One region of the Shewanella spartinae genome, then DNA from elsewhere that is predicted to be linked to it. Evidence: predicted binding sites of a transcription regulator. Region 1 holds the regulator's gene; the other holds the start of a gene.
What was found. The regulator LexA, encoded in region 1, represses DNA repair genes until DNA is damaged. The targets are predictions, from matches to a motif close to TACTGTATNNNNATACAGTA.
Positions count from the first base shown of each region.

Region 2: the regulator LexA is predicted to act here: its motif matches at 3,014-3,033, upstream of dinG (ATP-dependent DNA helicase DinG).

Region 1 is NZ_CP080418.1:134,557-145,121, reverse strand. Features, by position in the region: gene selD (selenide, water dikinase SelD) at 1-619, shown strand, start outside; gene mnmH (tRNA 2-selenouridine(34) synthase MnmH) at 619-1,737, shown strand; gene K0I31_RS00665 (MFS transporter) at 1,796-3,658, opposite strand; gene K0I31_RS00660 (TetR/AcrR family transcriptional regulator) at 3,649-4,305, opposite strand; gene K0I31_RS00655 (GNAT family N-acetyltransferase) at 4,413-4,868, opposite strand; gene cysQ (3'(2'),5'-bisphosphate nucleotidase CysQ) at 4,861-5,673, opposite strand; gene nudE (ADP compounds hydrolase NudE) at 5,727-6,272, opposite strand; gene yrfG (GMP/IMP nucleotidase) at 6,370-7,044, shown strand; gene lexA (transcriptional repressor LexA) at 7,163-7,780, shown strand; gene K0I31_RS00630 (cell division inhibitor SulA) at 7,777-8,286, shown strand; gene coxB (cytochrome c oxidase subunit II) at 8,685-10,250, shown strand; gene ctaD (cytochrome c oxidase subunit I) at 10,260-10,565, shown strand, end outside.
Region 2 is NZ_CP080418.1:2,947,017-2,957,581, reverse strand. Features, by position in the region: gene K0I31_RS12950 (primosomal replication protein) at 1-109, opposite strand, end outside; gene K0I31_RS12945 (sulfite exporter TauE/SafE family protein) at 106-879, opposite strand; gene dinG (ATP-dependent DNA helicase DinG) at 918-2,990, opposite strand; gene K0I31_RS12935 (DNA polymerase II) at 3,153-5,540, shown strand; gene K0I31_RS12930 (porin) at 5,774-6,985, shown strand; gene K0I31_RS12925 (TonB-dependent receptor) at 7,833-10,463, shown strand.

The DNA.
Region 1 (10,565 bases):
CGATGCGCCCGAGCCTATCTTCGGCCTCGCCGTGACCGGACAGATCCCTTTAGACGAGCTTAAGCAGAACGATACCGCCAAGGCGGGCGACAGGCTGTTCCTAACCAAGCCTCTGGGTATCGGCATTCTAACCACGGCGCAGAAACAGAAGAAGCTGGCAGACGAGGATATCGACATCGCACCGGGTGCCATGTGCCAGCTCAACAAGATTGGAGCGGCAATTGCCAAGATCCCGGGCGTAACCGCCATGACAGATGTCACCGGCTTTGGCCTAGCTGGCCACCTGATCGAGATGTGCCAGGGCGCCACGCTGGCGGCCAAGATAGACCTGAATGCCCTGCCCATGCTGCCAAAGGCGATGGATTACCTCAGGCTCGGCTGTATCCCCGGCGGCACCCATAGAAACTACGACAGCTATGGCGAACACCTGCCAGAAGTGAACGACGAGCAGAAAGCCCTGCTGTGCGACCCACAAACCAGCGGCGGTTTGCTGATAGCCGTATCTAACAGCCATGAGGCCGAGCTACTGGCTCTGCTGGAAAAAGAGGGACTGCCGACCCAATGCATCGGCCACTTAGCGCCGCAAACTGAGTCGCAGCCACTGGTCGAGCTGATCTAATGGGTAATCATCAATTGGCTAACGTCATTCCGGCAAGCGAATATGGCCGTATCCTTGCCAGCGGCCATCCCATCATGGATGTGCGTGCGCCGATAGAGTTCACCAAGGGCGCCTTTCCCGCCAGCAGCAACCATCCCCTGATGCGCGACGATGAGCGGCAGAAGGTGGGCACCTGCTATAAGGAACATGGCCAGGATGCCGCCATCGCCCTGGGCCACTCTCTGGTGTGTGGCGAGGTCAAACAGCAGCGCGTCGACGCCTGGCTTGCCTATCTCGACGCCCATCCAGACGCCTACCTCTATTGCTTTCGCGGCGGCCTGCGCTCACAACTGACCCAGCAATGGCTGGCCGAGGCTGGCAGAGACGTCCCCTATATCCAGGGCGGCTACAAGGCGATGCGCCAATACCTGATCGACACCATAGACAGGGCGCCAGAGGTGAAACCTATGCTGATCCTCAGCGGCATCACAGGCAGCGGTAAGACAGACTTTCTGTTGCAGCGCCAGGAAGCAGTAGATCTCGAAGGGCTGGCCCATCACAGGGGATCCAGCTTCGGCCGCTATCACGAGGGCCAGCCGACGCAGATCAACTTCGAAAACAGTCTGGGCGTCGCCCTGCTCAGACACCAACAGAGCCCGGCGAGAATCCTGCTGTTAGAAGATGAGAGCTACCTTATCGGACGCTCGGCGCTGCCCAAGGCCTTCTACATGGGAATGCAAGCCGCCAGCGTGGTCATCTTGGAGGAACCGCTGGAGGCAAGGCTGACACGTCTGCTGGACGAGTATGTCCACAAGATGCATCGAGGCTATGTCAAGCGTCTGGGCGAGGAGGCAGGCTTTGGGGCATTTGCCGAGTACCTGGCCAACAGCATCAGTGGCATCAAGAAACGCCTGGGTGGTAAGCAGCACGATGAGCTGCAGCAGATGATCACAGACGCGTTAGCCGTACAGATGCAACGCGGCGATACCCAGGGGCACCTCGAATGGATCGCCCTGCTGCTGAGCAAGTATTACGATCCCATGTATCAGTATCAGATTGGCAAGAAGGCTGACAGGGTGATCTTCCAGGGCGACCATCAAGCAATGCACCAGTGGCTGGATGAATACGCCACTCGCTAGCAAACAAAAGCCAGGCATCTGCCTGGCTTTTCGCTAATTAATCTCAAGCAGCAACCTACTAGGATGCGGGCAACATGGCCTCGACCCGCTCGCGCAGCAGATGGCGGTTAGCCTCTGTGCCCGACACCACATCATCCAGATCCACGGAGATCTTAGACCAGAAGCGCTTTGGCCTGGTACTCAGGGCATGGCCATCCTTGTGGCTGAAATAGGAACCCCATAGGCCGTTAAGAGCCATGGGGATAACAGGCACGGGGTCGCGGGCGAGGATCTTGTCGATACCGGGGCGGAACTCACCCAGCTCACCGTTAGGCGTCAGACGCCCTTCGGGGAAGATACACACCAGCTCGCCATCGGCCAGCGCCTGATGGATAGACTCGAACGCCTGGTTATAGGTGGCCTCACTCTGACGCGGCGAACAGATGGGGATCACCCCCGCATGACGAAACAGATACTTGAGCAGCGGCATCTCGCTGATAGATTTATCCATCACGAAACGGATCGGACGGGTCGAGGCGCCCATGATGATCAAGGCATCCACATAGCTCACATGGTTGCACACTATGATACCGGCACCTTCGCTAGGCAGCTTGTCGCGGCCGGTCACCGTAACGCGATACAAAATATGGCTCAGCAGGTAACTGACAAATCTCTGGGTAAACTCGGGCACCTGACTATAGACATAGAGGGCGACGACGGCATTGAGCAGCGCCAGCAACAGGAAGAGTTCTGTGATCTGCCAGCCAAAAACCTCTAGCAGCAAGATAGACATGACCGCCGAGACCACCATGAACAGGGCGTTCATGATATTGTTCGCGGCGATCGCCTGGGCACACTCACCCCGGTCGGCACGGGACTGAATAAAGGCGTACAGGGGCACGATAAACAGACCGCCGCTCACCCCCACCATAAACAGGGCAAACATCACCCGATAGTGCTGTGACTCGGCGATAAAGCTGCTAAAGCTATAGATGGTCTCGGCCTGGACGGGCAACTCGGGCAGCGACCACAGCAGATCCACACCAAACAGAGTTAGCCCAGCCACGCCGAAGGGCAGCAGCCCCAGCTCCACATGGCCGAAGGAGAAGCGCTCACACAGGAAGGAGCCTGCGGCAATCCCGATAGAGAAGAGCGCCAACAGGAGTGAGACCACGGTAGCATCGGCGTGCAGATGCAACTTAGCAAAGTTGGGGAACTGGGTCAGATAGGTCGCCCCGAGGAACCAGAACCAACTGATCGCTAAGATAGCCATCCAGATACTCGGCGTCTTCCTCACCTTGGCGATGCTGCGCCAGGTGCCAGACAGAGGCGCGAAACGTATCTTAGTGACATTTCCCTGTGGCGGCATGGCAGGGATCGCGCGGCTGGCCAGATAGCCGGCAACGGCCAGCACAAACACGGTCGCCGCGGTAGCTATAATGCCCTTGTCGCTGGCCACCAGAAGCCCGGCACTGAGTGTGCCTATCAAGATCGACAAGAAGGTGCCCATCTCCACCCAGGCATTGCCCGTCACCAGCTCATCTTCCGCAAGCGCCTGAGGCAACAGCGAGTATTTGACCGGCCCAAAATAGGCAGACTGGCTACCGGTTAAGAAGAGCAACAACAACATCATCATGTAGCTCTGAGTCAAGATCGCCATGGCGGCGCAGGACATGATCACCAACTCGAGCTGCTTTAAGCGTCTGATCAATTTAGCCTTATCCATGTTATCTGCTACCACACCCGCGTGGGCGGAAAACAGGAAGAAAGGCAGGATAAACACGCCGGCGGCGAGGTTAACAAACAGGTTGACGCTGATGGGCAGGCTCTCTATCTGGCTGTAGGTCACCATCAGCAGCAGCACATTCTTGTAGATATTATCGTTGAGCGCGCCCAGACACTGGGTCGCAAAATAGGGGAAAAACCGCTTGGTTAACAACATAACGCCTCCTTGTGATAACCCAATCCTTTAAGTTGTACCGCGAGATGATGACTAATGGCCTGCTCAATACCGATCCCTGGGGCGAAGAGCTTATCGTCCAGCGCCAGACTCACCAGACCATGGACGCCGCCCCACAGGGCGCGGCTCGCCAGTAATAGTTGCTCGGCCGGAAGCTCGGGCAGCAGACGCGCCAGGCATGACTCAATCAGGCCGAACAGCTGCGCGATTAGCTGGGCATGGTGATCGCTCAGCCCCTGCTCCTCCGTCGCCTTTAGCTCGAAGATCAGCTGAAACGCCCTTGGCTGCGCGAAGGCAAATTGCTGATAGGCCGTGGCCATCGCCTCAAGCTGACTCGACTCAGACGCTTGGCTTTGACCGGCTTGCTCTTGAGAGGCATTTGCTTGACAAATTTGGGCTTTAGCAGCCAAGCGCTTATACAGTTCATCCAGGGTCTGCTCGGCAACCGCCAGCAATAAGCCCTGATAGCTGCCGAAGAGATTCACCAGGGTGCTGGGCACATAACCTATGGCCGCCGCCACCTTGCGCAGGCTCAGGCTATCGAGCGACTCGACCTCCAGGTGGCGCTGCACGGCGGCGGTTGCCATCGCCCGGATCTCATCATGAGTATGTTCTTTGCGTCTTGCCATCTCGGCTCCATCGCGCTGTCAATTTGTGCACAAGTTACCAGCAAGCAAAATAAAAAACAATGTTCATAATAAGATTATTTTTCACCGGGTAGATGAAAATTAGGATTTTATCGCTGGAGTATCATGAGGATCCTGTCTTCGCCCGGGCCGAAATAATCGGCCTCCAGCCCCTGCTCGACAAAGCCCAGCTTGGCGTAGAGGTGTCTGGCGGGATTCTCCGGCGCCACCGTGAGTTTCACCTGGGCCACACCATCTGGCAGCGCACTCAGAGACTCGGTGATCAGGCGCCTGCCTATGCCCTGCCCCTGAGCGGCATCATCGACGGCCACAGAGAGGATCCAGGCACAGTCGGCCTGTTCACTCCTGGCCAGCAAGATGTAACCGAGCAGGCGTTCAGCGTTATCGCAGGCGACAAGCAACCCGCTCGGCCAACAATCGAAGCTCTGACGAAAGAAAAAATCCGGGTAGGCATGGTCGCCAAAGAGCCCCTGCTCGAGACGATAGATCGCCGGCAGCTGAGTCTTACAAGCCGCCTCGACACTGATAAGATTAGGATTATTCACCGGTTAACAGCTCATCCCAGGGCAGGTGAGTCGAGCCCACGACGATGAAGTTGGGGTTCTCTAGTGATTCGCGCTCGTTGTAGCTCAACGGCTGCAACTCGAGATCCATTACCTGACCACCGGCCTCTTCGATGATGATCTGCGCCGCGCCTGTGTCCCACTCGCCGGTTGGGCCGATGCGCACATAGCAGTCGGCGCGGCCCTCTGCCACCAGGCAGCTCTTTAGCGCCGCACCGCCAAGCACCACGAGTTCACAATGCTTAGGATGATTGAAGAGCTTCAACACAGATTGAGGATCCTGACGGCGGCTCACCGCCAGACGCAGGCAGGGCTCATCGTCTTTGGTTAGCTGCTTGCTGGCGATACGCACCTCGCCCTTGCTGCTACGCTTGTAGGCACCCAGGCCTGCCACGGCATAGTAAACCACACCCGTCATGGGCACATAGACGATTCCCATGATGGGACGATTGTGCTCGACCAGGGCGATGATCACCGAGAAGTCGCCGCTACCGGCGATAAACTCACCCGTGCCATCGAGAGGGTCTACCAACCAGTAACGCTGCCAATCGGCGCGCTCGGAGAAAGGAATATCGGCATCTTCTTCAGAGAGGACGGGGATCTCTGGGGTAAGGCTGATTAGCTGGGAAGAGATGATCTCATGGGCCGCGATATCGGCAGAGGTCACCGGGGTATTGTCGGATTTCACCTCTTTGTCAAAACTGCCCTCGAGGTAGATCCCTTTGATGGCCTCACCCGCCTCGATGGCAATCGAAATCGCCTGCTCAACATACTCTTCTGGCTTCATCACAACTCCAACAGCCTACATCTGGCAATGCCTAATATGATAATTCGGTTTAACTACTTTAGTTTTAGATGTTTCTGTGCCAAAAACAAGGCGCTAACGCTTCGAGATTCGGAAAAATCATCTTCTAATAACAGCTCAGACCACTGGCTCAATGGCCAGCGTACCACCTCTATGGGTTCGGGCTCGTCACCCTGCAATCGACTCTCATACAGATCTTCGGCGACGAAGATCTGCATCTTGCTGGCAAAGTAGCCTGGCGCCAGGCTCAACTCCATCAGATGGGTCAGCTTACGCGCACCAAAACCTATCTCTTCCTGCAGCTCTCGGTTGGCCGCCTCCGCATGGGTCTCCCCGGGATCCACCAGGCCCTTGGGGAAACCCAGCTCATAGCTGTGGGTACCCGCCGCATATTCGCGTCCCAGCAATAGCTCCTCGCCATGCACAGGCACCACCATCACGGCGCCACGGGCATTGCCCTTCATGCGCTCATACTGGCGCTCGACCTGGTTCGAAAATTTTAAATGCACCTGCTCTATCTGAAACAGACGGCTCTGGGCAACAACTTCGGCATGTAGGATCTGCGGCTTTTTGTCCGGCATGAAACTTCCTGATAAAAATGGCGTTTGCTTAACCACTCAATCTTACTATGATGGGCCTAATCCACAACTCAAACCAAGGAATTTTTTTACTCGCTTTATGTTTCCCTGGAATAAGATAGATACCGTGCTGCTGGATATGGACGGCACCCTGTTGGATCTGCATTTCGACAACCATTTCTGGCTTAGCCTGGTGCCTCAGGCCTTGTGTGAACAAAGGCAGATCCCAAAGGCCGACGCCCAACAACTGGTGGAGGATGCCTACGCCAAGGTGTTCGGCACCCTGGAGTGGTATTGCCTTGAATATTGGCAACAGGAGCTGGATTTGGACATCCTGGCTTTACACCACACTCTGGTGGACAGGATCCAGCTGCGTCAGGACAGCATGCCCTTTCTCACCGCACTGGCCAGACACAGCAAGCGGCGCATCTTGGTCACCAACGCCCATCCCCACAGCCTGGCGCTGAAACTCGAGCATACAGAGCTGGCTAAGGGACTCGATGAGATGCTCTCGAGTCACGCCACCGGCTATCCCAAGGAACACCCACAATTTTGGCGTCACCTGTTTAATCAGTTCTCCTTGGATCCCAGCCGTTGCCTGTTTATCGACGACAGCGAGCCCATACTACAGGCGGCCAAGCAGGCTGGCGTCGGCTACCAGCTGGGGATCAAAAATCCCGACAGCCAGAAGCCTCACAAGCAGTTTGCCGACTTCCCGGCCATCGACGATTATCATCATCTGCTGCTCTCACTTGAGCAGACGCAACTCGGCTAATCAATCACGCTGTAGGCGCTAATCACTTGATGGGATTGGGAGAAAATCTGGTTAATACTTGCACTGTATAAAATACTGTATATACTGACAGGTACTGTATGGAAAGACAGGATTAATCATGAGACCCTTAACCCCGAGACAAGCCGAGATTTTAGATCTGATTAAACGCAATATTGCCGACACGGGCATGCCGCCTACCCGTGCGGAAATTGCGCGTCGCTTAGGCTTTAAGAGTGCCAACGCCGCCGAGGAACACCTCAAGGCCCTGGCCAAGAAAGGCTGCATCGAAATCATGCCCGGCACCTCACGTGGCATCAAGCTGACCCAAGAGGAAGAGCCAGAAGATCTCGGCCTGCCCCTTATAGGTCAGGTAGCCGCCGGTGAGCCCATCCTGGCCCAGGAGCATGTGGAGCAACACTATCAGGTTGACCCTAGCATGTTCCGCCCCAGCGCCGACTTCCTGCTGCGCGTCAGGGGTGACAGTATGAAAGATATAGGCATTCTCGAGGGCGATCTACTCGCGGTACATAAGGTCGAACAGGCAAGAAACGGCCAGATAGTCGTGGCGCGCGTGGAAGATGATGTAACGGTTAAACGCTTCGAGAGGCGTGGCAGAACCGTCTATCTGCATGCCGAAAATGAAGAGTATTCCCCTATCGTGGTGGACCTCACCACCCAGAGCCTGAGCATCGAAGGCCTGGCCGTCGGCGTTATTCGAAATGGAGACTGGCAATGAACAACCTAATGGGCATGGCGCCACGCCATCCAGGGCTGTGGGTCGATCTCGACAGCTCACTTAAGCGCGGCGATGGCAACACTATCTCGACTACGGCAAGTTCTACTCAGGGGAAGCAAGAGCTGCAGGCCCTCACCCCGGAGCTAGCCAGACTCAGTCAGCAGGGACAATGGGTGGTGTTGATCAGCCCACCTAACATAGGCTACAAACAGATGCTGGCCGATGGCGGTGTGCGTATGGATCGCATCCTCTTGGTACACACCAAGGATGAGGTCGAAACCCTGTGGGCGATGGAAAAAGCCCTCACAAGTGGTACATCCAGTGCGGTGATCTGCTGGGCACAAACCCTGGATGCCCGTGACAGTCGTCGCCTACAGATAGTTGCCAAGAATACCCGCGCCCTAGGGGTGGTGATCGAAGATGCGAACGGTCACTTACCTGCCAACCCTTTTCCCCAAGAGGATCTCAGCGGCCAGACCTTGAGTCTGTTCGGTTCGCTACACTGATATTCCGCGCCCCACCTTTCCATACAGACGCCCCGCAAGGGGCGTTTTTGTGTCTGTTTTGTTTAGCAAAATAAAATAAAAGTGATCTTGATCAATATTTAAACAGCCATTAAGTTAGTAAGAGATATCAACGATTATTTGTTATATCGCACAATTTGGTTGTCGGCTTGAGCGGCGAAAATGAACCTGTAATACCTCGCCCATAGAAGCTGAAATTGGTCTGATATATTCAGCCGTAAGTGCAAGCGTGGTCACCACCAGCAGAACAAGAGATTCACCACCGACGCACTTTGAAGTCATCGTTGCTTTTTTGGGAACTGAAGAGTTTGCATAGAGCCGAGACATACTGTGTGGCTCTTCTTTGTAGTTGCCTTCGCAATTGACAGAGGAGAAGTCTAGTGAAGCAAGTGTTGTGTTGTTTGCTGGCGTTGCTATTTACGCCCACCATACTCGCAGCAGATATGCCCCTAAATATGACATCAGGGGTCACAGAGATCAGCAATAAGGTGTTTAGCCTTCATATGACGATTCTCTATATCTGTTGTGCCATAGGCCTAGTCGTCTTTGGGGTGATGATCTACGCCATCATCAACCATAGACGCTCTAAGGGTGCCGTTGCGGCAAACTTTCATGAGAGCACTAAGGTAGAGATCGCCTGGACGCTCGTTCCCTTTGTCATCTTGATCCTCATGGCCATCCCGGCCACCAAGACCCTCATCGCCATGGAAGACCCCAGCAATGCCGATCTCACCATTAAGATCACAGGTTCCCAATGGAAATGGCACTACAGCTATTTTGATCAAGACATCAGCTACTACAGCCTGCTGGCGACCCCCAGAGAACAGATAGAAGGCAAGGAGACCAAAGGCGAACACTATCTGCTGGAGGTCGACAAGCCACTGGTATTGCCGGTCAATCGTAAGATCCGCTTCCTGATGACCTCGGAGGATGTGATCCACTCCTGGTGGGTCCCGGCCTTCGCGGTGAAGAAGGATGCTAACCCAGGCTTTATCAACGAGGCCTGGACCCGCATCGACAAGCCAGGCATCTACCGCGGCCAGTGCGCCGAGCTTTGTGGTAAGGATCACGGCTTCATGCCGATCGTGGTGCAGGTACTTTCCGAAGCCGATTTCGACAACTGGATTGTCGAGCAGGAGGCACAGGCCAGCGCGGCCGCCGCCGAGGCCCAGGCTGCCTTGTCGAAAACCCTGTCGAAAGAAGAGCTGATGACCCAGGGCGAACAGGTCTATATGGCCCGCTGCGCCGCCTGCCACCAGCCAAATGGTGCCGGTTTACCTGGTGTATTCCCGTCACTCATAGGCAGCCCAATCATCAAGGGCCCTGTCGCCGATCACCTAGATGTGGTGCTACATGGCCGCTCCGGCACAGCGATGCAGGCCTTCGCCCAGCAGCTCACCGCCACAGAGATAGCCGCCGTGGTCACCTTCGAGCGAAACGCCTGGGGTAACGACACGGGCGATACGGTGCAGGCAGCCGACGTTAACAAGGCAAACTCAGGCGCATCGAGCGGCGCTAATACAGGAGCAGATACAGCTGCCGAAGCGGTTCAATCTATGCCTACCCCGACGGCCGAATCGAGTGCAGCAGCAAGCTCCGCCGCCGAGGAATCTCAAGCACCTGTGTTAGACGATCTGACCATGGATGAGCTGATGACCAAGGGAGAGCAGGTTTACCTCGGTCACTGCGCCGCCTGTCATCAGGCCACCGGCATGGGATTACCCGGCGCCTTCCCGGCACTCAAAGGCAGCGCCATCGCCACTGGGCCAGTTGAAAATCACCTAAACATAGTGCTTCACGGTAAGCCTGGCACCGCCATGCAGGCCTTCGCCAGCCAATTAACGCCACAGGAGCTCGCCTCGGTGATCACCTATGAGCGTAACGCCTGGGGTAACAACACAGGCGACATGGTTCAGGCAACAGACGTCAATCAACAGGGTCAATAGGGAGGCATTATGAATGCAATTACGCGTGAAGCAGATATGGATGCCACTCATATTGGCGAACATTCGACCCACCATGAGGAGCACCCGACGGGCATAAAACGTTGGCTGTTTACCACCAACCATAAAGATATTGGCACCCTGTATCTCTGGTTCAGTTTCATCATGTTCTTGACCGGCGGCGCCATGGCCATGGTGATCCGCGCCGAGCTGTTCCAGCCAGGTCTGCAATTGGTGGAGCCCAACTTCTTCAACCAGATGACCACGGTTCATGGCCTCATCATGGTGTTTGGCGCCGTGATGCCAGCCTTTACCGGC
Region 2 (10,565 bases), 1.8 Mb from region 1:
GCAGCAGCTTACGCTCGCCCTTAGGCAATAGGCTGTCGTGTTGCAGCACCTCTTGCTCTAACTGTTTCAGTTGGACTCGCAGGCGGTGGATAAGTTCATTTGTCTTCATGCCCAGGCTCCCCAGGCCAGATTAATGGCGATGAGTATCACTATGGTAATAAACAGGGGGCGAATAAAAGGCACACCAAACTTGATGGCGGTGCGGGCGCCGATAAATGATCCTAGCATCATACACAGCCCCATCGACAGTCCGACCATTAGATTCACCTGGCCTAATGCCAGAAACACACTCAGTGAGGTGAGGTTGCTGATCAGCGTCATGGCTCTGGCAAGGCCGCAGCTATTGAGCACTGGCAGCTTATATTGAGACACGCTGCTGATGGTCCAGAAGGCGCCGGTCGCCGGGCCGGCAAATCCGTCGTAGAAACCAAGCGGTAGCCCTTGGCGCCACTGCTTAAATTTAGAGGGCGGCTTTACCGGCGGCTCATAGGTGGGGCAGCCCATGGCATTGGGTTTTAGTAGCGTATAGAGGGCCACGGCGATGATAAATAGCGGTAGCCACTTCTCGAGCCATTGATTGTCGATGAGGTAGACCACAAAGGTGCCTATGACAGCGCCGATAAAGGTGGCAATGGAGGCGTGATACCAAAATCTGGGGGTGAAAAACTGCTTGCGATAGTAGGTGAAGGCCGCCATGGAGGAGCCGAAGCTGGCCGCCAACTTGTTAGTGCCCAGCGCCGTATGGGGTGGAATGCCTATGGTGAGCAGGGCCGGGATCGACAACAGGCCACCGCCACCGGCGACGGCATCGATAAAACCTGCGATAAAGCCGGTCGCAGCCAGAATCGCCCAGCTACCTGGGTCGAGTAATAGATCCAATGGTTATCCTATTCGGTTGCTTTCTATTAGATTGCTTTCTATTCAATGACTTGACGAAAGGGAGGCAGGGCATCCAGTAGGGATTTGCCGTAGCGTTTGGTCACTAAACGGCGATCCAATATGGTGATTCTGCCATAATCCTCTTCTTTACGCAGTAATCTACCACAACTTTGGATCAGTTTACGCGAAGCATCTGGGATCGTCAGCTGTAAGAAGGGATTTCCTCCCTTTGCCTTAATGTATTCCGCGTGTGCCTGTTCCACCGGCGAGGTAGGCACGGCAAAGGGCAGTTTTGTGATGATCAGGTTCGTCAGGTAGTCGCCGGGAAGGTCGAGACCCTCTGAGAAACTGCCGGTACCGAAGATGATGCTGACCTCGCCGTTATCGCAGCGCTGCTTATGATCTTGCAGCAGCTGCTGACGGGAGGCTTCCCCTTGGATAAGCAGCGGCGACTTAATCTTGCTTCTGACCAGATCGGCCACCTTCTCCATCTGCCAGTAGGAGGCAAACAGCACTAGGGTTGCCATCTCACCGTCGATTAGGGTGAGGATCTGTTCCGCCAGCTCGTCGGTATAGCGATCGTCCGTGGGTTCGGTGCGCATCTTGGGCAGATACAGGGTCGCGTTCTGCTGGAAATCAAACGGACTGTCCATGGCCAGATAGCGACTGCCATCGTTGATGGAGAGCCCCACCTGATGGGTAAAGTGGTTGAAGTTATTCAGTGCCCTCAGGGTAGCGCTACAGAGGACCACGCCGGCGGCCTTCTCCCACAGCAGGGTTTCGAGCATATATCCCACCTCGATCGGCGAGACGTTAAACAGATAGTCGCTCTGTTTGCCTACCAGGTGCTCGACCCAGCGAGCCATGGGGGCGCCCTTGGCGCTGTCTTCCTTGGCCATCATCTTCCACAACTTCTGCAGATTCTCCAGGCGCTGTAACATGAAGCCTGTCTCGCTCAGTAGCTGCTCCGACTGATGCTTAGGTAGCTCGCCATCTTTAATCGCCTCGTTGAGCAGCACCAGCATCTTGTTGAATTGCTTAAGTGCGCTGCTCGATGCCGTGGCCAGGTTTTCCGCCAGCATGGTCAAGGACGCCGGTAGCTTGCCGTGTTCGAAGCGGATGCGCCGCTCGGGGTTATCAAATTTGGCTGCCTGGCCGTCGCAATATTGGGCGACGCTGGTGAGCAGGCTGGTGAGATCGTTGATGTGATCTAGCATGGCCTGGGCGGGGGCTATGATGTTGTTGCTCTTGAGCTGGTTCTGCAGCTTGGCGCTGGTTTTGCCGACCTTTTCAAGCCAGTCGATGGCGCCCCTGAGCGTTGCCTGGGCGCTGGAGAAGTCTCTGGCCACTATCGGTAGGTGATGGGCCTCGTCGATCACATAATAGAGTTCTTCCGGATCTGGCAGAATCACCCCGCCGCCCAGTTCGAGATCGGCAAACAGTAGGCTATGGTTGGCAATTAGTACGTCCCATGTGTCTACATCTTCACGGGCCTTATGGAAGGGGCAGTGTCTGTGGCTGGCGAGTTGTCTGTGGCAGCTGTGTTTATCGCAGGCGATCTGCTGCCAAAGGTGATCCGGCAGTTGCTGAGACAGTGTGTCTCGCTCGCCGTTCCAGCGTCCTTCGTGAAAGTCTTTCAGCAGGCCTTGTAAGAGCTCGACCTGGCTATGGTCAGGCTTGGTCTGCCACATGGCCATCTGAGTGCCATCATCGCCGCCGATCAGCATCTCAAGCTTAGAGAGACAGACATAGCGCTGACGTCCCTTTACCAGGCCGAAGGTGAAGTTGAGCCCTGATTGCTTGGAGAAGAAGGGTAAGTCCTTGTTGAGCAGCTGCTCCTGCAGGGCAACCGTGGCGGTGGCGATACAAACCTTCTTCTTGTTCGCCAACGCCAGTGGAATCGAACCTAAGATATAAGCCAGCGACTTACCTATGCCTGTGCCTGCCTCGACCACTATGATGCGTCTATGCTTGTCATATTCACCGGCGAGTGTCTTGGAGATCTCGGCGACGATATAATTTTGTTCCCGGCGCGACCTAAAGTTAGGCAGGGCGGTGGCAATCTCTTTGTAAATCGTTCGGATCTGGGTTTTAACGTCGGCAGATAACATGAAGGCTTAGTGCTGGCAAATAATGCTGTACATAATAACAGTGATTACATAGCCTAAGAAGAGTTGAAGCAAGGAATTCACGACTTATTTGTTGTCGTGTCACCTAATGTATTGAAATTAATTGGATAATAGCCAGGATTGCATGATTTAAACACCCCGCTGGTGAGCGTAAAAGGGCGGATCTTAACCCGTCACCATCAAGGCAGCGAATTACACTATTACCTTAGTACGGCCGAAGGGCCAGCTCGGGTCATTGTGCCCAATGGCGAGCGCATCTGTTTTTGTCGCACTCAGGATGAGTTGAGCCTGCTCGGCGGCAACCATGAGAGTGGGGTACGCAGCGAAGCGCTTAACTTGACCACCTTCGACGATGAGCCGGTCAGCGCACTCTATTTCGCTAATAATCAAAGCTATCGTCATCTCAGTCGTATCGCCGCCGATAAGGGGATCTCTCTTTACGAGTCTGAACTCAGGGCCGAGCAGCGTTATCTTATCGAGCGTTACATAGCCTTAGACGTGGAGTTTATTGGCCACTGGCAAAACCAAGCACTAGACACGCCAACGCTCATCGCCGAGCGCGCCAGACGCAGTGAGCTAGATATTAATCGAGAAGTTAAACTGGCTGTGGTCTCGCTGGATTTCGAATGTGCCATGGATGGTGAGCTTTTTAGTGTCGGGCTGTACGGTCAATCGGCCAACGGCGAGTGCTATCAGCAGGTGATCATGGTGGGGGAGACATGTGACTCGCCGCCAGAGTATCTCGAGCTTGTGCCCAATGAGGCTGCGCTGATTAAGGCGCTGCTTGACTGGTTTAAGCTCAATGATCCCGACATCATTATAGGTTGGGCGGTTGTGACCTTCGATCTGGCGCTCTTGTATCGCAGGGCCAAGGTGCTCAATATTCCGCTGACGCTTGGCAGGCTAGGCAATCAGCTTTCTTGGCGGGTCGATAACAAATATCGACCGGAGACCTTAATCTTGCCTGGGCGTGTGGTGCTCGATGGCATCGACTGGCTCAAGGCGGCCTTCTATCAGTTTGACAGTTTTAGTCTGGAATCTGTCGCCAGAGAGTTACTCGGTGAGGGGAAGGCGATTCACAACGTCAGTCACCGCGCCGAGGAGATAGCGACCCTGTTTCGTGAGGATAAGGCGGCGCTGGCCCAGTACAATATTACCGACTGTCGCCTGGTGTGGGAGATCTTTGCCAAAACCGATCTGTTGGCATTTGTGATGGAGCGTTCGCGTCTAACCGGCTTAGAGCTTGGCCGCGTTGGCGCCTCGGTGGCGGCGTTTAACAATCTTTATCTGCCCCATCTGCACCGCGCCGGCTATGTCGCCCCCAGCGTGCCGGTCAGCGATGGCATAGAGAGCCCAGGCGGCTATGTGATGGACTCTAAACCCGGCCTCTATCAACATATATTGGTGCTCGATTTTAAGAGCCTCTACCCGTCGATCATCAGGACGTTTTTGATTGACCCAAAGGGGTTGGTGGAAGGATTAAAAGCAGAGGCTAATGCCGGGGTAAAGGGAGTAAGAGAAGGCAATGATACCGTGCCTGGCTTTTTGGGCGCCCAGTTTAGTCGCAACTCGCCTATTCTGCCCGGCCTTATCGCCAGCCTGTCTGCCAAGCGCGAAGAAGCCAAGCGCGAAGCCAATGCCCCCCTGTCGCAGGCGATAAAGATCATCATGAACTCCCTATACGGCGTGCTGGGGTCTCGCGGCTGCGTATTCCACGATGCGCGCCTGGCAAGCTCAATTACCCTTAGGGGTCATGAGATCATGAAGCAGACCAAGCAATGGATTGAGGCGCTGGGCTTGACCGTTATCTATGGCGATACTGACTCTACCTTCGTGCATATCTCCTCGCCCGAGCGTGTCGGTGATATCGATGCCTTTGCCAGGGAGTTGGTCGCATCGATCAACGAGAAATGGCGACTCAAGCTCAAGCAGGAGTTTCAGTTAGATTGTTATCTCGAGCTTGAATATGAGCGACATTTCGAGCAGTTCTTCATGCCGACACTGCGTGGCTCTACCGAAGGCTCTAAGAAGCGTTATGTGGGCGCCTACCTGCAGGAGGACCAAAGCCTCAAGCTGGTGTTTAAGGGGATGGAGCAGGTGAGGAGTGACTGGAGCCCCTTGGCGCGGGAGGTACAGGCCGAGCTCTATTATCGACTGTTTGCCAAGCAGGATGTGCTTGGCTATTTGAAACAAATTGTGGATGCGCTGCAGCGGGGAGAACTCGACGACAAGCTGATTTTTTCTAAACGCCTCAGGCGCAATATCGAAGACTATACCGCCAAGTCATCACCCCATGTGAAGGCGGCGACTCTTTGGTGTCAACGAAGTGGCGATGACAGTCATGGCAAGCGGGGCGAAAAAATAAGCTATCTGATGACACAAAACGGCGCAGAACCTGTACAGCATCTACTCGGAAAGATCGATTATCAGTATTATCTGGATAAACAGATCGCCCCCATTTCTGATCCCATACTTTCAATTTTAAACACTAGTTTCAATAATCTTGTGGCCAAGCAAATGTCGTTAATTTAGTTGTTTTCTGGTTGTTGAGATAGTGATGAGTTGTTAACGTTTGGTGTAAAGTCTGAGTTTTCTGGAATTCTTTAGTTAACTTGGTGAAAAATAGCGCCGTTATTGTGATATTCGTCTTTGAGGGAATGCTAATCTTTTGCTAGTCTTTAGCTGAAATTGGAACGAAATAAAACAACGGAATGTCGCACAATAAGATAAAGCAAACTGAACATAACAAAAGGTTAGACTAACAGATGAAGAAGAGTGTAATAGCAACAGCGTTAGCGGCTGTCATTTTTGTCCCCGCTGCATCCGCTATCGAAATCTATAAAGACGATAAAAATGCGGTAGAAATTGGTGGTTTTATTGATGCCCGTGTTATTAACACTCAAGGTTCAACTGAAGTGGTTAACGGTGCGTCACGGATCAATTTTGGTTTCACCCGTGAGATGAGCGACGGCTGGAAGGCGTTCACTAAGCTGGAGTGGGGTGTGAACCCATTCGGTAACAGCGAAATCGTTTACAGCAGTGAGAGTAACTTCGAATCTAAGAGCGGTGACTTTCTTAACAACCGTCTCGGTTATGTCGGTATCGCCCACGATCTCTATGGTAGCCTGACCATAGGTAAGCAGTGGGGTGCTTGGTATGACGTGGTTTACAACACTAACTACGGTTTCGTATGGGACGGTAACGCTGCCGGTGTTTACACCTATAACAAGGCAGATGGTGCGGTAAACGGTGTGGGTCGTGGTGACAAGATCGTTCAGTACCGTAACAGCGTAGGTGACTTGAGCTTTGCGGTTCAGGCGCAGCTAAAGAACGATAAGTTCTATACCTGTGAATATGATCCTAACCTGTCTACCGACTGTAAAGAGCGTTGGGACAGCCAAGATCCTGTCTTAGATTCAGAAGAAGTTAAGTACAACTACACCTATGGCGCGTCTGCGACTTATCAGGTTAACGACAAGCTTTCTGTCTCTGCTGGTATCAACCGTGGTGAGTTTGATGTCACCTTCAGAAAGACCTCAGAGCAGATCACCGCAATCGACGTGATCTACGGTATGGGTGTGACCTGGGGTAACTGGGACGCCGACGGTTTCTATGGCGCGGCTAACTTTAACAAGAACGAGAACCACGATACCGATAACCTGGGTCGTCTGATCAAGGATTCATACGGTGTCGAAACACTGTTCTCTTACAAGTTTGATAACGGTTTCCGTCCCTTTGTTTCTTACAACATCTTAGATGCCGGTAAGGACTATGTGATCCAGCCTAACAACGTTGACCCTAACTCTTCGTTCAAGCGTCAGTTCGTGGTTGTTGGTCTGCACTATGTGTGGGATGCCAACACAGTGCTTTATGTTGAAGGTCGTAAAGACTTCAGTAAGTTTGAAGGTGCCGATGCTGAAGCCCAAGCTAAATTCGAAGAAGACGGTATAGCCATAGGTATTCGTTACACTCTGTAATACGCCTTGTCATTACGAGTGAAAGTCTGACCAATTCAAAGAAAAGCGCCTAATTGGCGCTTTTTTATTACCTTTCTAAAATCCCAATTCTTATCCATTGATGGCGAGTGATGACCCTGCCATAAGCTACTCTATTTATTCTGCTCGACTGGTTTTTCACACTAATATTTGAGTGTCTATCAAGAGTCGAAGCTAGGTCTCATTGCCTGGCTCGAGGCTAGTCTCTATCTGCGCCTAGTCTAGTCTTAGTAGGATCTGGGTCTAACCTTAGTCCTTACCTTGTTTTATCTTAACTACCCCTAATGCTGCCGAATTTGCCTTATGTGAGAGGTATTGCGATTTAATCTCTAACAGCAGGTTAATTTGTAATCAATTCTTTACGTACGGTTGCTGATTTTACCCAATTGACAGCGTGATTTTACAATTAAGCTTCTTTGTTACAACTACTGATATTTAACATCTTGTCGATCATTGGTTTGATGAATCGCTAATTAATAGCCCACCTAAATTAGTTTTATCTGTAATCAGTGTCCGTATGTCAAAATACTATATCTCATTGGTTTTATATGGTTTATTCATAACTCCTCTCTGTTCGCAATACTTTGTTGCGGCAATTTTTGCCCTAAATCGTCGACTTGCTACATCTAGCAAAAATCTGACTTATTGTGACAGGCGTCTACAAATTGAGCGATCGCCAATTAAATCTGTGAAAATAGTGATGCGATTGTTGATTAAATGTTTCACATGTGGTTCTATTTGTTGGCGAATGTGCACAAGTGTAACGATTGATGTTTATTTGTGTTTACTTTCACAAAAAAATAAAAAATAAAGTCCAGGGAGAAACAACATGTATAAGAACAGCTTATTAGCTAATTCAGTGCGTTTCGCACTAGTTGGCGGTGCAGCTATGACAGCTTTTACTGCTCCAGCAGTATTCGCGGCAGACGAGCAAGCTGCAGATAAAGTTGAACGTATTGAAGTTACTGGTTCACGCATTAAGCGTAGTGATCTTGAAGGTGCTTCACCTGTAACAACGATCACTGCAGACGATATGAAAGTTGAAGGTAACTTTACAGTAGCCGATGCGCTACGTAACAGTAACTTAAACTCTTTTGGTTCATTCTCTGAGCGCTCTGGTAGCTCTGCTCAGTCTCAAGCAACAATCAACCTACGTGGTGCTGGTTCAAGCCGTACCCTAGTTCTGATCGATGGTAAGCGTTTCCCAGGTTCACCTACTCTAGGTGGTTCTTCTGCTAACCTTAACGCCATCCCTATGGCAGCGGTTGAGCGTATTGAAATTCTAACCGACGGTGCTTCTTCTACTTACGGTTCTGACGCGATTGCTGGTGTTGTTAACATCATCATGAAGAAGAACTTCCAAGGTATCGAATTCAACGTTGGTGGTGGTTCACGTGACCGTGACGGCGGCCTGACAAGTAAAGAATTCTCTGTGGTTGCTGGTTATGAAATGGATAAGGGTAACATTACCTTTGCATTCGACCATCAAGACCGTAAGGGTATCGCTGACGGCGACCGTGCTTTCTCAGCTCCTTGGATGCGTGACCTGAACGGTGACGGTGAAATCCAGGCTTACAGCGAAACTGATGGCTGGTCTATCTATGGTGCAACCATTGCTTCTCCAGACTTCTCAGAAGCTCAAGCTTCACCACTTTGTGATGACTTAGCAGCACAATACGGCGACAACGTATTCAAGACTGTTAAAGCTGACGATGACTGGGGCCCAGGTTCAACTTACTGTATGTATGCATACGGTAACGTTTCTTATAACAAAGCTTCTGTTGACCGTAACACTGTTTATGTAGATGCAAACTATGAAATCGCTGAAGATGTAGAGTGGTTCGGTCGCATCATGTTCACTCAGAACAACTCTTTCGGTCGTTATGCGCCTCCAGCAGCTGCTTGGAACAACATGTCTGCCGATAACCCACATAACCCTTACGGCGAAGAAACTCGTGGTTACTTCCGTTGGGTTGGTATCGGTACTCGTGACGGTAACGTAGATGACTACAACCAAGATTACCTGACTGGTCTTCGTGGTTCTATCAGCGCATGGAACGATGCGACTTGGGAATTCTACTACCACTACAACAAGGCCGATAACAAGTCTATCGGTGAGTACTACCTGAGCTACTCTGGTCTTGCTTACAACGAAGCTAACGGAATCGATCTAGGTTCTGAAGCCGGTGTAAACAACATGAAGGCCACTACTCTGACTCAAGACCGTGCTACCTTCCACCAGTACAATGCTGGTATCGGTTTCGATGCATTTGAACTGCCAGGTGGTGCTGTTGCTCACTACTTCGGTTTAGAGTACTTCGAGCAAGATTTCGCTTCTATCTATGACGCGCAATCTGAAGCGGGTCTAATCGGTGGTAGCGCTGGTAACTCTGCTGGCGGTGACCGTCAAGTATGGGCTGCATTCTATGAAGCGGCTATGCCTCTAACTGACACCATCGAGCTGAACATCGCAGCTCGTTACGATGATTACAGCGATTTCGGTAACAACGTAGCGCCTAAGGCATCTGTTCGTTGGCAAGCTCTGGATAACTTGGTTCTACGTGCTTCTTACTCAGAAGCGTTCCGTGCACCAGCTCTGGATCAGCTATATGCTGCAACCACTTTCAGTGCTGATGACGGTACCGACTACCCATACTGTGTATCTAACGGCATTGCTGATTGTCCTGAGAAGCAATACGATACATACATCCGTGCTAACAAGGACCTAGGCCCTGAGACTTCTGAGTACATCAACTTAGGTCTTGCATGGGATATCGTAGATAACTTTGGTATTAAGGTTGACTACTTCGACCTGAAGATCGATGACGTTATCAGCCGTCGCTCTATCACTAACGTAATGCGTGGTATTGCAAGTGGTAACCTGGCTCCATCTGATACCTTCTACGTAGTTCGTGCTCCAGGTGAAGCAGGTAAACTAGGTAAGGCATTAGAAGTTGGTACTGGTTATGGCAACAGCGATAAGCTACAGATCAAAGGTATCGACGTTGGTCTAAACGGTAACTTTGAAACTGACTTTGGTGACTTCGGTATCGCATGGACTAACAGCTTCGTTCTTGAGTATGTTGAAGAAGTTGAAGGTGGTTCAGGTGCAATCGACACTGCTGGTTGGTCAGGACAGCCTGAGTACAAGTCTGTATTTACTACTACTTATACAATGGGTGACCACCGCGTATCTTGGAACATGAACTACACTGACAGCACTTATGAGTCAAGCAAGTCAGTTGGTGACACTATTGTTCCAGAAGGTAGCTTAGATTCATGGTTGATTCACAACATCAGCTACACCTATGATGCAGGTTCTTTCGGTCGCATCATGCTAGGTGTTAACAACCTAACTGACGAAGATCCAGTTCTATCTTCAGACGGTAAGTTCGAAAACGCTGACCTGTACAACAACTATGGCCGCGAATACCGCGCAAGCTACACTCTGAAGTTCTAAGAGTAAGCTAATAGTTTTAGTATAAATATCTGATAAAAAGGCCCTATTTAGGGCCTTTTTTTATGGTATTAATAAAAGCCGATAACAAAAACGACAAAAGGG